Regions from separate parts of the Hymenobacter sp. DG01 genome, predicted to be linked through region 2. Evidence: riboswitches for the same ligand, from Rfam matches in the RefSeq annotation. Region 2 holds a riboswitch; each other region holds the start of a gene.
What was found. A riboswitch is a leader RNA that binds a small molecule or an ion and turns the genes downstream of it on or off. The one in region 2 is predicted to bind S-adenosylmethionine.

Region 1: it holds a riboswitch for S-adenosylmethionine, as region 2 does, so the genes downstream of both, FGZ14_RS07510 (phosphoadenylyl-sulfate reductase) here and FGZ14_RS09025 (RimK family alpha-L-glutamate ligase) in region 2, are expected to answer to the same signal.
Region 3: it holds a riboswitch for S-adenosylmethionine, as region 2 does, so the genes downstream of both, FGZ14_RS17945 (O-acetylhomoserine aminocarboxypropyltransferase/cysteine synthase family protein) here and FGZ14_RS09025 (RimK family alpha-L-glutamate ligase) in region 2, are expected to answer to the same signal.
Region 4: it holds a riboswitch for S-adenosylmethionine, as region 2 does, so the genes downstream of both, FGZ14_RS07560 (amino acid permease) here and FGZ14_RS09025 (RimK family alpha-L-glutamate ligase) in region 2, are expected to answer to the same signal.

Annotation. Positions count from the first base shown of each region.
Region 1 covers NZ_CP040936.1:1,749,922-1,753,122, forward strand. The annotation lists gene FGZ14_RS07500 (oligosaccharide flippase family protein) at 1-946, shown strand, start outside; gene FGZ14_RS07505 (hypothetical protein) at 994-1,293, shown strand; SAM riboswitch class I at 1,387-1,478, shown strand; gene FGZ14_RS07510 (phosphoadenylyl-sulfate reductase) at 1,791-2,567, shown strand; gene cysD (sulfate adenylyltransferase subunit CysD) at 2,619-3,201, shown strand, end outside.
Region 2 covers NZ_CP040936.1:2,150,822-2,154,022, reverse strand. The annotation lists gene FGZ14_RS09030 (LLM class flavin-dependent oxidoreductase) at 1-864, opposite strand, end outside; gene FGZ14_RS09025 (RimK family alpha-L-glutamate ligase) at 868-1,902, opposite strand; SAM riboswitch class I at 2,298-2,392, opposite strand; gene FGZ14_RS09020 (hypothetical protein) at 2,767-3,201, shown strand, end outside.
Region 3 covers NZ_CP040936.1:4,223,893-4,227,093, reverse strand. The annotation lists gene FGZ14_RS17950 (LysM peptidoglycan-binding domain-containing protein) at 161-463, shown strand; SAM riboswitch class I at 827-940, shown strand; gene FGZ14_RS17945 (O-acetylhomoserine aminocarboxypropyltransferase/cysteine synthase family protein) at 1,324-2,712, shown strand; gene metX (homoserine O-acetyltransferase) at 2,945-3,201, shown strand, end outside.
Region 4 covers NZ_CP040936.1:1,765,917-1,769,117, forward strand. The annotation lists gene FGZ14_RS07555 (CPBP family intramembrane glutamic endopeptidase) at 1-85, opposite strand, end outside; gene FGZ14_RS07560 (amino acid permease) at 450-1,907, opposite strand; SAM riboswitch class I at 2,265-2,357, opposite strand; gene FGZ14_RS07565 (hypothetical protein) at 2,737-3,168, shown strand.

The DNA of each region.
Region 1 (3,201 bases), 400 kb from region 2:
AGGCTACGTGCTGTGGTTTGTGAGCGTAAACAGCGTCATTGCTTTGCTGCTGACGGCTTACACGGCGGCCATCGGGGAGCTGCACTGGCGACCTACGCAGCAGGTGCTCACGGTGCGCCCCCTGCGCGAAATGCTGGGCATGGGCGCCTTTACCCTGCTTGGCAGCCTGTCGGGCAGCATCATTATGTTCATCGACACCCTGATGGTGGGCGCCCAGGTGAGCGTGGCGGCGGCCGGCATTTACGTGGTGGCCGGCAACATCAGTACGGCCTTGGCTATTCCGGCCCGCTCCCTCAACAAAATAGCCTTTCCGCTCCTGGCCGACTACTGGAAGCAGCAGGACCTCCCGCGCATGGCCGACTTCTACCGCCGCGCTACCCGCCTCAACACCCTCATCGGCTGCCTGTTGTTCCTGGGCATCGCCTTGAATCTGGACTTTATCTACTCCCTGATGCGCAACGCCCGCTACGCCGAGGGTACGGTGGTGGTGCTGCTCCTACTGGCCAGCAAGCTCTTCGATGGCATCACGGGCGTTAATGGCCTGATGGTAGTAACGTCTCCACGCTACCGGTTCGACCTGATTTTCAACGTGTCACTGGCGCTGCTCACTATTCTGCTCAACGGTTTGTTGATTCCGCGCCTGGGCATGGTGGGGGCGGCGGTAGCGGCCTGCATCGCGCAAGTCAGCATTAACGTGGCCCGCACCTGGTTTGTGTGGCACAGCTACCGCATGCAGCCCTTTACCTGGCGCATCCCGCTGATACTAGGTATTGCGGCCGTGGCGGGGGTAGCAGGCTGGCTGATGCCCTCCCTTAGCTCGCCCCTGCTTACCATGCTCCTGCGCTCCACCGTGCTGACGCTGGTGTACGGCGGACTGATTCTGGTGACGAACTCGGCCCCCGAAGCAACTGCTTTTCTCAGCAAACTTAAACAACGGAAACACTAGCCGTTGTTTTATATATTATTATTCTACAGACTGATATACTATCTTCTATGAACGCGGTGAAGCATTTTCTGGGGTCAATTTTAGCCATTGCTTTCTTCCTTTTACTGGTTGTGATTTTCAGGGAGCATATACCCGGGAAAAGAAACCAGCACAATTCCTATCTGGTCCGGGTGGGCATGTCTAAACAGCAGGCAATGAGAATAATGGGCGGCGCTCCGTCGCGCAGAATGCTGGGCGTTTCTGCTGATTCAGCGTACGTGTACAAGGCCTCGCCTGCAGCCTCCGATAATATCTACCTAAGCATTGGGGCCGATGGCGTAATTACGAGCGTCAGCCACGGCGAATAATCAGGATTTTTAGTTGACCAGAAAAATAAAATTTGGAAGTATAAAATTCTGGCCGCTACTTTTGCCCCATCAATTCTTTACCTGAAAGGATTGTTTTTATACAGAGGCGTGGAGAGACAGGCTCGACGAAGCGCCGGCAACCAGCGGACCATCCGAAACGGTGCCAAGTCCTGACCATATAAAAACAACGTACCGTGAACCGCTTGTCTAACTCCGCCGCCACATCCGCCACCACCATTGCTCTACAGCATGGGTGTTGTGCTATGATGGGCATGGCGTGTTGTTGTCAGGCGTAACGCACCCTTCTTTTTTTCCTGGTTTGTGCGCCTGGCAGCTCTGCTGACACAGTTTTTTGTGTAGCTGACTCTGCCCGCACACCCGGCTTTTCGCCCTTGCCGCTGCTGGCTGCGCCTCCTTGTTTGGCTGCCACCGCGGGGTAGGGCCATCCTGTCAGCTGAAGTTTGCGCCTGTGGGCCGGCTTCCCTCCCCTTCTTGTTATGTCAGCAGCAACTGCTGCGCCGGCCGTCCGCGCCTTGCTCGACGACCTGCGCCCCCGGCTGATCCAGGCTACGGCCCTGGAGCGGCTGCGCCTCGTGGCTGAACGCTTCCCCGAACAGGCCGTTTTTTCGACCTCTTTCGGCCTGGAAGACCAGATTATCAGCCATTTAATCTTCAGCCACCAGCTTCCCATTCAGGTTTTCACCCTCGATACGGGCCGGAATTTCCAGGAAACCTACGCCACCTGGAACAAGACCCTGCTGAAGTACGAGCAGCCCATTGCGGTGTACTACCCCCAGCGGGAAAGCGTAGAGCAGCTGATGCTAGCCAAAGGCCCTAACTCCTTCTACGAGAGTGTGGAGAACCGCAAGGAGTGCTGCCATATCCGCAAAGTGAAGCCCCTGAACCGCGCCCTGGCCGGCAAAGCCGCCTGGGTTACGGGCATCCGCGCCGAGCAGTCGCAGAACCGCCAAACCATGGACCCCGTGGAGTGGGACGCGGCTCATAACCTGGTTAAAATCCATCCGCTGTTCGACTGGACCTGGGACCAGGCCGTGGCCTTCACCCAGGAAAACGGAGTGCCGGTGAACACCCTGCATCAGCAGGGCTTCGTGAGCATCGGGTGTGCCCCCTGCACCCGCGCCATTCGGCCGGGCGAGGACTTCCGGGCCGGCCGCTGGTGGTGGGAAGACCTTTCGGCCAAGGAGTGCGGCCTGCACGCCACCGCCCATCACAACGGCCCCGACCCGGTGGTGGAGCCCGTTCCGGCAGGCTAGCCACGGGCCTTTTACCTCTCATTCGTCTCTACAGCAGCTCCGCCAGTTTAGCTGACTTCTGCGCTAAATCGTGTTCTACACATGAGTACCCCTTCTTTCGATTATCTCGACCGGCTGGAAGCCGAAGCCATCCACATCCTGCGGGAAGTGGCCGGCCAGTTTGAGCGCCCAGCCCTACTCTTCTCGGGCGGCAAAGACTCCATCGTGCTGACCCGCCTCGCGGAAAAGGCCTTCCGGCCCGGCCGCTTCCCGTTTCCCCTGGTGCACGTCGATACCGGCCACAACTTCTCCGAGGTACTGGCCTACCGCGACCAGCTAGCTGAAAACCTGGGCGAAAAGCTGATCGTGCGCCAAGTGGAAGATACCATCAAGCGGCAGCGCCTGCGCGAGCCGGGCGGCAAGTTTCCCAGCCGCAATCCCCTGCAAACCTATACGCTGCTGGAGGTCATTGAGGAGTTTGAGTTCGATGCCTGCATCGGCGGGGCTCGCCGCGACGAGGAAAAGGCCCGGGCTAAGGAGCGCATTTTCTCCGTCCGCGACGAGTTTGGGCAGTGGGACCCTAAGCGCCAGCGCCCCGAGCTCTGGAACATCTACAACGGCCGCATCCAGAAGGGCGAAAACGTGCGCGTGTTCC
Region 2 (3,201 bases):
GGAAACCGAGTAGTCCTGCAGGCTCACCTGGTTTTCCAATTGGGTGCCGGCCAGCCACTGCTGGTAGTTTTTGTAGCCCGCCGCCGAGCCTTGCACGTTGGTAATGCGCTCCAGCTCCTTCTTCACCTCGGCCTCGGTGTTGCGTACAATGCTGTAAGCCGCTACCCCGAACTTCATGGGCGGTAAACCCAGCCGGTCGCGGCGCTCCTGCAGGTCCCGGATGCGGCGGCCGATGGCCTGGGGCTCGTCGCCGTGCATCACGTAGCCGTCGCACTGGGCGGCAATCAGGTTTTTGGCCGCCTCCGATTCGCCACCGGCGTAAATGAACGGCCGGGGGCGCGACACGGGCTTGGGCTGCAGAATGGAGTCCGTCACCTTATAGAACTTGCCCTCGAAGGTGAAGTGGTCCTGCTTCCAGAGGTTGTCCACTACGTGCAGCCACTCGGCGGTGCGGGCGTACCGGTCGTCGTGCTGCTCGAAGTGCACGCCGTACTTCTTGGCCTCATCCTGCCACCACGACGACACCACGTTCAAGGAAATCCTACCCCCGCTGATGTGGTCAATGTTGGCAGCTTGCTTCGCCAGCAAAGCCGGCGAGTGGAAAGTGGGCCGCACGGCCACCATCAGCTCGATCTTCTTGGTTACGGCAGCCAGAGCCGCCGCCGTGCTCCAGGCGTCCAACGACGGGGCTTCTTCGCCCTTGATGTCGTTGAGGTTGAGCTCAGCAATCAAGGACAAGTCGTAGCCGAGGTCCTCGCTGCGCTGGGCCAGCGTCTTCACGTAGTCCCAGTCGGCGCGCATGTTTTCGTCCTCAACATTGCGCAGCCACCCGCCAAAAACAGGCATCCAATATCCGTACCGCATGGCTTAGTGAATGGAAGCCGCTACCGGCTGTTGGGTGGAAGAAACGGCATCAGCGGCAACGGGCTGGCTGCCGGGGTTCGAAGCCCCGATCTGGGTTTCGAGGTAGTCCACGAAGCGGGCGTAGGGGTCAAAGCCCACCACATTCACGGCGTCGGCCACGAAGTTAGACAGGGCATTCACGTCGTAGAACAGCACGTCGCCGGTGCGGTCATCCACCAGATACTCAATGCCGCCCACGTCGATTTTGGCGGCGGCCACGATGCGCTCCACGGCTTCTACTACCTCGGCGGGAGGCGTGAAGGCTTCTACCTGAATACCCTTTTTGGGGGCTTCGGTGAGGCAGAAGTCGCCGGCAGCAGGCTCTTCCGGAATCTGGCAGATTTCGGCGGGGCACAGGTTAAAGCTCTCACCGGTGGTGTACACCTTCATGGCGTAGAGGAACTTACCGTTCAGGGTTTCTACGCGGTGAATGTGGCCGCCGCGAGGCGCCACGTACTCCTGCACCAGCGCCGTCTGGTCGATGCCGAGGTCAATCTGTCCGGCGGCTACGGCGGCCTCTACCCCCTCCATGGTATCGAAGCGGATGATGCCTGCGCCGCTACCCCCGATGTTTACCTTCACCACGATGGGAAACTGCAGCTGCCGGGCCGCGTCGGGCACCCGGGAGGCGTGGTTAATCACGAAGGACTTCGGGAATTTCAGGCCCAGCGAGGCGAACAGGCTGAGCTGGCGGGCCTTATTGGTTTCGATGGCCGTGGCCGCCGAGCCGTTGATGATGCGCGTGCCGATGCGCTCCAGGTGGGTGGCGTAGCCGGCCGTATGGAAGATGCCCTGGCCGTGCCCGCGCAGATAAGCCGAGGAGCTCATGCGGTTGACCACCAGGGAGTAGCGGCTCTCGGTTTCGGCGGGGTCGAAGAGGTGGTGGGCGGCGTCGATTTTTTCGTAGGGCAGGCCCCGGCGGTCCAGCTCGGCAAACAGGGGCTTAAACCATTCGGGATGCTCGAAATAAATGCCAATGGGCTTTGAAGGCTGCGACATGAGAAGGGAAGAAGAAACAGATAGTTGAAGTCAGCGGAAAACGCTACCCCCTACAACCGCCAGAACCTCCGGAAGTTAGGCCGGGCGCAAAGACGCCACGCAACCGCCCGAACACATTCCGGGTTGGGCAAGGATAAGGGGGTAGGGAAGAGGGGCCCGGAGCCGGGAAGGAAGTAGGCGGGCGCGGTCAGGCCGTAGCCATTGCTCTGCCCTTACGGCAGTTGCGGCACCCGTGAAACGCAGAATTGCCCCGGCCGGGGGCTAATGAACCGGCAGCTCTACCCGGCCAGCGGCGTACAGACGGCCCAACAACACGTGCCACAACAGCCATGCTGTACAGAAGCAAGGGTGGCAGGAGTGGGGGCGAAGTGCGGGAAGCGGTTCACGGTACGTTGTTTTTATATGGTCAGGACTTGGCACCGTTTCCGTACTGCTACGGAAGGTTGCCGGCGTTTCGTCGAGCCTGTCTCTCCACGCCTCTGTATAAAAACAATCCTTTCAGGTAAAGAATTGAGTGCGGCAAAGGTAAAGCGGCCGGGTCCAGAAAGCCAAATTTTCTTTGCGCGCCGCTTAGGCAGCAGGGGGTAGGCAGCGTAGGCCCCAGCGCACATGCGGTGTGTAGGGTGCAGGTGCTGCCTTGTGCACTAGCCGGGTTAGCAGAAGGCTACTAAAAAATCTGATGGACAGAATTTTATAAGAATAAAATGGGCTTGTAAGGACTTTGGAATGAATCTGGCCTTATTGCTAATAAAATGCACTTAAATAATTTTTAATATAACTATATCTTCTCATATTTATTCATATTGATTTCCTGAATGGCTTGCAGGGCGTGTCTCATTCCCACTTTTATATCCTTCTATCAGCATGAAAGCAACCGGAGTACTCTTTGCTGCTCTTTTGACCAGCGGCGCTGCCACAGCGCAGAACAACATCCAAACATCTACCAGCTACGGCAACAACAACCGCGTGACGGTGGAGCAGCTAGGCCGGGCGAATACGGCCATTGCGCACCAGAACGACGCGGCCGTGAACGGGGGCAGCAGCAGTGGCAACAACAACGAAGTAACCCAAACTCAGGCCGGCATCCAGCATACGGCGCAGGCTGACCAGATGGGCAACCGCCAACAGGCCATTCAGACACAGCTTTCCGATGAAAGCAGGGGCGCCAACAGGGCCTTCATCCGGCAGGGCTCCACGGCCGCCGGCAGCAACGGCAACTACGCCAGCCAGTTCCAGGGGGGCTTCAGCCACAGTGCTTTCATTGAGCAGGTGAGCGGGGCCAACTACGCCACCCAAAAC
Region 3 (3,201 bases), 2.1 Mb from region 2:
TTGCGCTTCTTACGGGGCAGTTGCGCAAGATGTTCAGCCCGTCCGTGCTTGAGCTTCATGCCCATAACTTATTGCGGGCCTTGGCGTAATACTCCCTACCGACCCCGTTTATGCACTTGGTAGTCGGTTGATTTCTCCACCCTTACCTGACTTTACGACCATGGGACTGTTTGATTTTCTCTCTAACGACGGCGAAAAAAAGCCTGTTCAACCCGCTGCTAAACCCGCTGCCGGCGGCGCTACCGATTTCTTTGGCAACGCCAACCAGCCCGCCGCTGCTCCGGTTGCTGCCCAAGGCGAAACCTACACGGTAGTGAGCGGCGACTCGCTTTCCAAAATCGCTAAGCATCATTACGGCGATGCTGCCAAATGGCATCAGATTTATGATGCCAACAAAAGCATCATCGGCTCTAACCCCGACCACATCGAAGTAGGCCAGGTGCTGACGCTGCCCAAGCTATAAACCTTAACCTCAGCTTCGAAATATCCTAAAAAAGCCACTCTGCCATGAGTGGCTTTTTTGCTTTTTAGCAGTCCCTTTTTGCAAACACCGAGTACTCAGATTGAGTACCGAGGGCAATTATTTTCATCAATGGGCAAGGACCTACCCCTTCGCTCAAGCTTAAACCCTGCTGATTTTTCACAGGATTTATCCATTGAAAATCAACCTATTAAATACAAAAAATAATTATCCTCAAACTCCACAGTAACAATAGCAAGCGGAAATAATATTTTTCAACCACCTATTGCATATATCAAAAACAGCACTATACCTTTGCAATACCAACCCGGTACTCTCCCGCTCGCGGCGGGATAGTTTTCATAAGATTTATACAGAAGCGGCGAGAGAACAGGCTCCGTGACCCGCTGGCAACCTTCGACCGCGCGAAAGGTGCCAATTCCTGCCCGACCAAGCTTTTGCTGGCGGGGCATATAACTCAGGAGTACCATGGAAAACACCTTCGCTTTCGCCCCCTTCACCCCCAACGCCCCGGTCGCTTTGTCGCGTATCGCCTCGCCGTGGGCTTTCTGCGTTTCGGTAGCTGCTCCAGCCACTGCCGCAAACCGGCGAATGCGAATGCGCTGCTGTAGCGCCTGTTGTTGCTGTTGCTAGCCCTGAGCGGCTACCCAACATCCCTACCCCTTTTTCCGGCCTGAACCCTCGGTGACCCGCAGCGGCACTCAGGTTCTGCGCATCGCAACTGGCTTTCGGAGCAACTCCATGCTGGTTCGGGTGCGGCCCTCGCTACGCCTTGTCGTGGCTCTCTTCCAGCGTTTTCGCTCCCTCTTCCATACCCAAACGGCCTTTAACCCTGCCCTGCCATGTCCACGCAGAACCTCCACTTCGAGACCCTCCAACTCCACGCTGGCCAGCAGCCCGACCCCGTAACCGGTTCCCGCGCCGTGCCGCTGTACCAGACCACCAGCTATGTGTTCAAGAACGCCGAGCACGGTGCTAATCTGTTTGCGCTGAAGGAGTTTGGCAACATCTACACCCGCCTCATGAACCCGACTACTGACGTGTTCGAGCAGCGGGTAGCGGCGCTGGAAGGTGGCGTAGCGGCCTTGGCCGTTTCCTCGGGGCAGGCCGCGCAGTTCATTGCCCTGAACAACATTCTGCAGGCCGGCGACAATTTTGTGAGCACCACCCACCTGTATGGCGGCACTTACAACCAGTTCAAGGTGGCATTCAAGCGCCTGGGCATTGAGGTGCGCTTCGCCGACGGCGACCAGCCGGAGAAGTTTGAGGCCCTGATTGATGAGAACACCAAGGCTCTTTACCTGGAAACCATTGGTAACCCCAGCTTCAGCATTCCGGACTTTGAGCGCATTGCCGCCATTGCCAACAAGCACGACCTTCCCCTGATTGTAGACAATACCTTTGGGGCCGGGGGCTACCTTTTCCGCCCCTTGGAGCACGGCGCGCACATTGTGGTAGAATCGGCTACGAAGTGGATTGGTGGCCACGGCACTAGTATTGGGGGCGTGATTGTGGATGGCGGCACCTATGACTTTGGCAACGGCAAGTTCCCGCAGTTCACGGAGCCCTCGGAAGGTTACCACGGGCTGGTGTTTAATGATGTGTTCGGGAAGGGCGGACCATTTGGCAACATTGCCTTTATCATCCGGGCACGGGTAGAGGGCCTGCGCGACTTTGGCCCATCCCAGAGCCCATTCAACGCCTGGCAGCTGATTCAGGGTTTGGAAACGCTGAGCCTGCGCGTAGACCGCACTGTGGAAAACGCCCTGCGCGTGGCTACCTGGCTGGAACAGCATCCGCAGGTAGAGGCCGTGAACTACCCCGGCCTTAAGAGCAGCCCCTACCACACCCTGGCCCAGAAATACCTGAAGCGCGGCTACGGCGGGGTTCTCACCTTCGCCATCAAAGGCAGCAAGGAAACCGCTACGCAGTTTATTGACAACCTGAAGCTGGTGAGCCACCTGGCAAACGTAGGCGACGCCAAGACGCTGATCATTCAGCCCTCGGCCACTACCCATCAGCAACTCTCCGACGAGGAGCAGCGCGCGGCCGGCGTAACGCCTACCCTGCTGCGCCTCTCGGTAGGCATTGAGCACTTTGAAGACATCCGGGCCGATCTGGCGCAAGCCTTTGACGCCGTGCGCAACGCAGCCTCGGTTTCTTCTGAGGAAGCCGGTAGCACCCTGCTACCCGAGCCGGAAGTAGAACATGCCGCTACGCTGGAAGTCTAGCACTTGAGAGGGGTTGATTCCTGGCGGCAGGTGAGAGAGCCGCCAGGTAGCTTCTTCCAGCACCGCGGTAAGCGGGTAGGCGCTGAAGTTTTTTGTGAGAGAGGAATCTTCAGCAGACAGCCGCCCGCGCTTAGCCGGGGCGGAGCCGGGCAGAATCGGCTCCGCCCGCGGGCTAGGTTTTCGCGCATTACCACCACTATGCGTCAGGATGACGCGGCAAGGATTTTCTCCTGTGAAGACGACTGATACTCCTACGGCTCCCGTGAGAAGCTCCCTGGCGCCGCTTCAGCTGCCGGCTGCTCCTAGTATGCCTGAGCCCGACGAACCACACCTGTTCCGCCTACCCCGGCCTCTGCGACTGGAAAGCGGGGCCACGCTGCCCCGGGTAGAAGTTACCTATCATACCTACGGCCGCCTCAATGCCGCCCGCGACAATGTGGTGTGGGTGTGCCATGCCCTTACGGCTAATGCTGATGTACTAAGCTGGTG
Region 4 (3,201 bases), 380 kb from region 2:
GGAGCACCACCTGCGCCAGCACGATAGCCGGCAGCAGCGCATACACGCTCCCCGGAACGCGGCCCAGCAGTCGTAGTCGCGGCAAGCGCCGACGGTAGCGCCAGAGCAGAAATCCTATGGTAACTAATTCACCCAAAGCAGTTGCCAAGGCACTGACAACAATTGATGTATGATGAAGGAATTTGTTGAAAACAAGAAAGACTGATACTACAGCGAGTACCATTATTAGCAGAAACCACCCCAGGGCGCCCCAGCTTTCTTTTAGGGTAGGATAAGCAGCTTCCGCCACTTCGGAGGCGGGCTCAATTCCTGATTTTGCACGCGTTTCCATGCAATACGGATAAATAAGTAACAGATATCAGGAGGTAAATCTAAAGGGTTTATTTATGAAAATACCCCCGGCCCCTTAAAGCAGGGACCGGGGGTAGCGCCAGCAAAACCCAGAAAGGTTACGCTACCGGCTGCCGGGCTTGCTCCTGCCCCAGCTTGCTATGCTTGCGGCCGTAGCCGAAGTAAATAGCCAGCCCGATAGCCAGCCACACGGCCAGGCGCAGCCAGGTTTCCCAGGGCAAGGACACCATCATCACCAGGCAGGTCAGGATGCCCAGGATGGGCACCAGCGGCACCAGGGGCGTGCGGAAGCCACGCGGGGCGTTAGGCTCTTTCTTGCGCATGATGAGCACACCCAGGCACACCATAACGAAGGCCAGCAGGGTGCCGATGCTCGTCATTTCGCCTACCACTGCAATGGGAACGAACCCGGCGAAGAGGGCAATAAACAGGCCCAGCAGCAGCCCCGACTGCAGGGGCGTCCCGAACCGCTCGTGCACGCGGGCAAATACGGGTGGGAGCAGCCCGTCCTTGGCCATGGCAAAGAACACGCGGGTCTGACCCAGCAAATCCACCAGAATCACGGAGGTGTAGCCGATGATGATAGCCAGAATTACGGCCGAAGACAGCCAGGCGTAGGGCGTTTTCTCGATGGCAATGGCCACCGGGGCAGCACTGTTCTTGAACTCGGTGTAGTTGGCCAGGCCCGTGAGTACGTGGCCGAACAGCACGAACAGCACCGTGCACACCAGCAGGGAGCCGATGATACCGATGGGCATGTTGCGCTGGGGGTTCTTGGTTTCCTGGGCCATAGTAGCCACAATATCAAAGCCAATGAACACGAAGAATACTACCCCCGCCCCGCGCAAAATACCGCTCCAGCCAAACTCCCCGAACACGCCCGTATTGGTTGGGATGTAGGGTTGGTAGTTGGCGGGGTCGATGTACTGCCAGCCCAGGGCAATAAACACCAGCACCACCGACACCTTCAGGCTCACGACCAGGGCATTAAACCAGGCTGAGCTTTTGGTGCCGCGTACCACAATGAGCGTGATGCCCAGCACAATGAGCATGGCCGGGATGTTGACCAGCCCGCGCACCACGCTGCCATCGGCCAGGGTGGCCGTTTCAAACGGCGACATAACCAATTGGGGCGGAATGTGCAGGTTGTACTTGCTCAGAAACTTCACCAGGTACTGCGACCAGCTGATGGACACGGCCGCCGCACCCACCGAATACTCCAGAATCAGGTCCCAGCCGATAATCCAGGCGAACAGCTCCCCCATGGTGGCGTAGGCGTAGGTGTAGGCCGAGCCGGCCACGGGCACCATGGCGGCAAACTCGGCGTAGCACAGAGCCGAGAAGGCGCAGCCCACGGCTGCCACCACAAACGAGAGCGTAACGGCCGGGCCGGCATTGTTGGCGGCGGCCAGACCCGTAAGCGAAAACAGGCCCGCCCCGATAATCACCCCAATGCCGATGGCAATCAGGTTGAAGCCATTCAGGGTTCGTTTCAGGGTGCCAGCCCCAGTGGCCGCGGCTTCCTGCCGCAGCAGTTCCAATGATTTTTTAAGCATAAAAACAGGTGCCACCGCTGGGGTGGCTGGTAAGAAAAAAACCCGGCCATTGTACTACCCCCGCCTGGGGGCAGCGTGCTTTCCGCCCCTGAGCGGGGGTAGCACAACAAACTGCTACTTCGGAGAAGAGGAAAAAGTAGCAAGCTGCTCACTCCCAGATGGGGTGCGCGCCGCAAAGAGAAAACGAGAGCAAAGCCCGCAGCAGCCAGAGTGCCTACCCAGGCGCACTACCTATACGCGGCCGCAACAACAGCCACCCCAAGAATCCGCCGGCACCCGCCAGGAGGCCACACGGAAGCTGGCAGCAAAAACTACGAACGGGGTACTACGGCAGGGGCAAAAGTCCACGGCTTGTTGTTTTTATATGGTCAGGAATTGGCACCGTTCCAGCAGTTGCGGATGGTTGCCGACGCTTCTTAGAGCCTGTCTCTCAGCGCCTCTGTATAAAAACAATCCTTTGGGCTAGAAAGAATTGATGGGGCAAAGGTAGGGCCGGAAATCCACCGCTGCAAACTGCTCAGCTGCCGGCCTGTTTCCTCTGGTTTTCCGGGCAGTGCCTACGCGGCCGGCCCCGCCCTCCTTGTCCGGCTTCCGGACACTCACAAGCCATAGCCACTCTCGCAACTAACATGTAGCCAAGCTTTTACTACCCCCGATTAGTTTGAGGCCCCGAAGTTTAACCTGAAAATTTAATTATTTTCAGAGGCCCTTCAGCCGGTGGTTTAGCCAAAGTTGGCATTTGAGTTGGGTATTACCCATACAGAAGCTCGCAGCCTGGCTGCTACCACTAAGCGCTTCCTTTCCTGAATTTAACTCTTCCAACATAGCCATGAAAAAGATTCTCGTTCTTCTCGCCGCCTTCTCTCTTTCAGCAGCCGCCGTTTCGGCCCAGACTACGCCTGCAAAAGCCGCGTACGGGCAGCATCAGAAGGGCAACAAGCCCGCCAAAACGCCCGAGCAGCGCGCCGACCACGCCGCCCAAAGTCTGGCCAAGAAGCTAAGCCTCTCGGCCGCTCAGACCGAGCAGGTGCGCCAGCTGAACCTGGCCCGCTTCCAGGAGCTGCAGGCCAAACGCACCCAGGTTGCTACCGCCGCCGATAAAAAGCAGCGTCATCAGGCCATGAAAGCGAGCAAGGACCGCTACGAAGCCCAGCTTAAGCAAATCCTGAGCGCCGAGCAGTACACGAAATACGCTCAGCTGCAGGCCGAAAAGCAGGCCAAGCGCAAAGCCCACCAGGGCCAGCGCCAGGCAAAGAGCTAATCTGGTTTCCTGACTACCCCACGCCCAAACGCC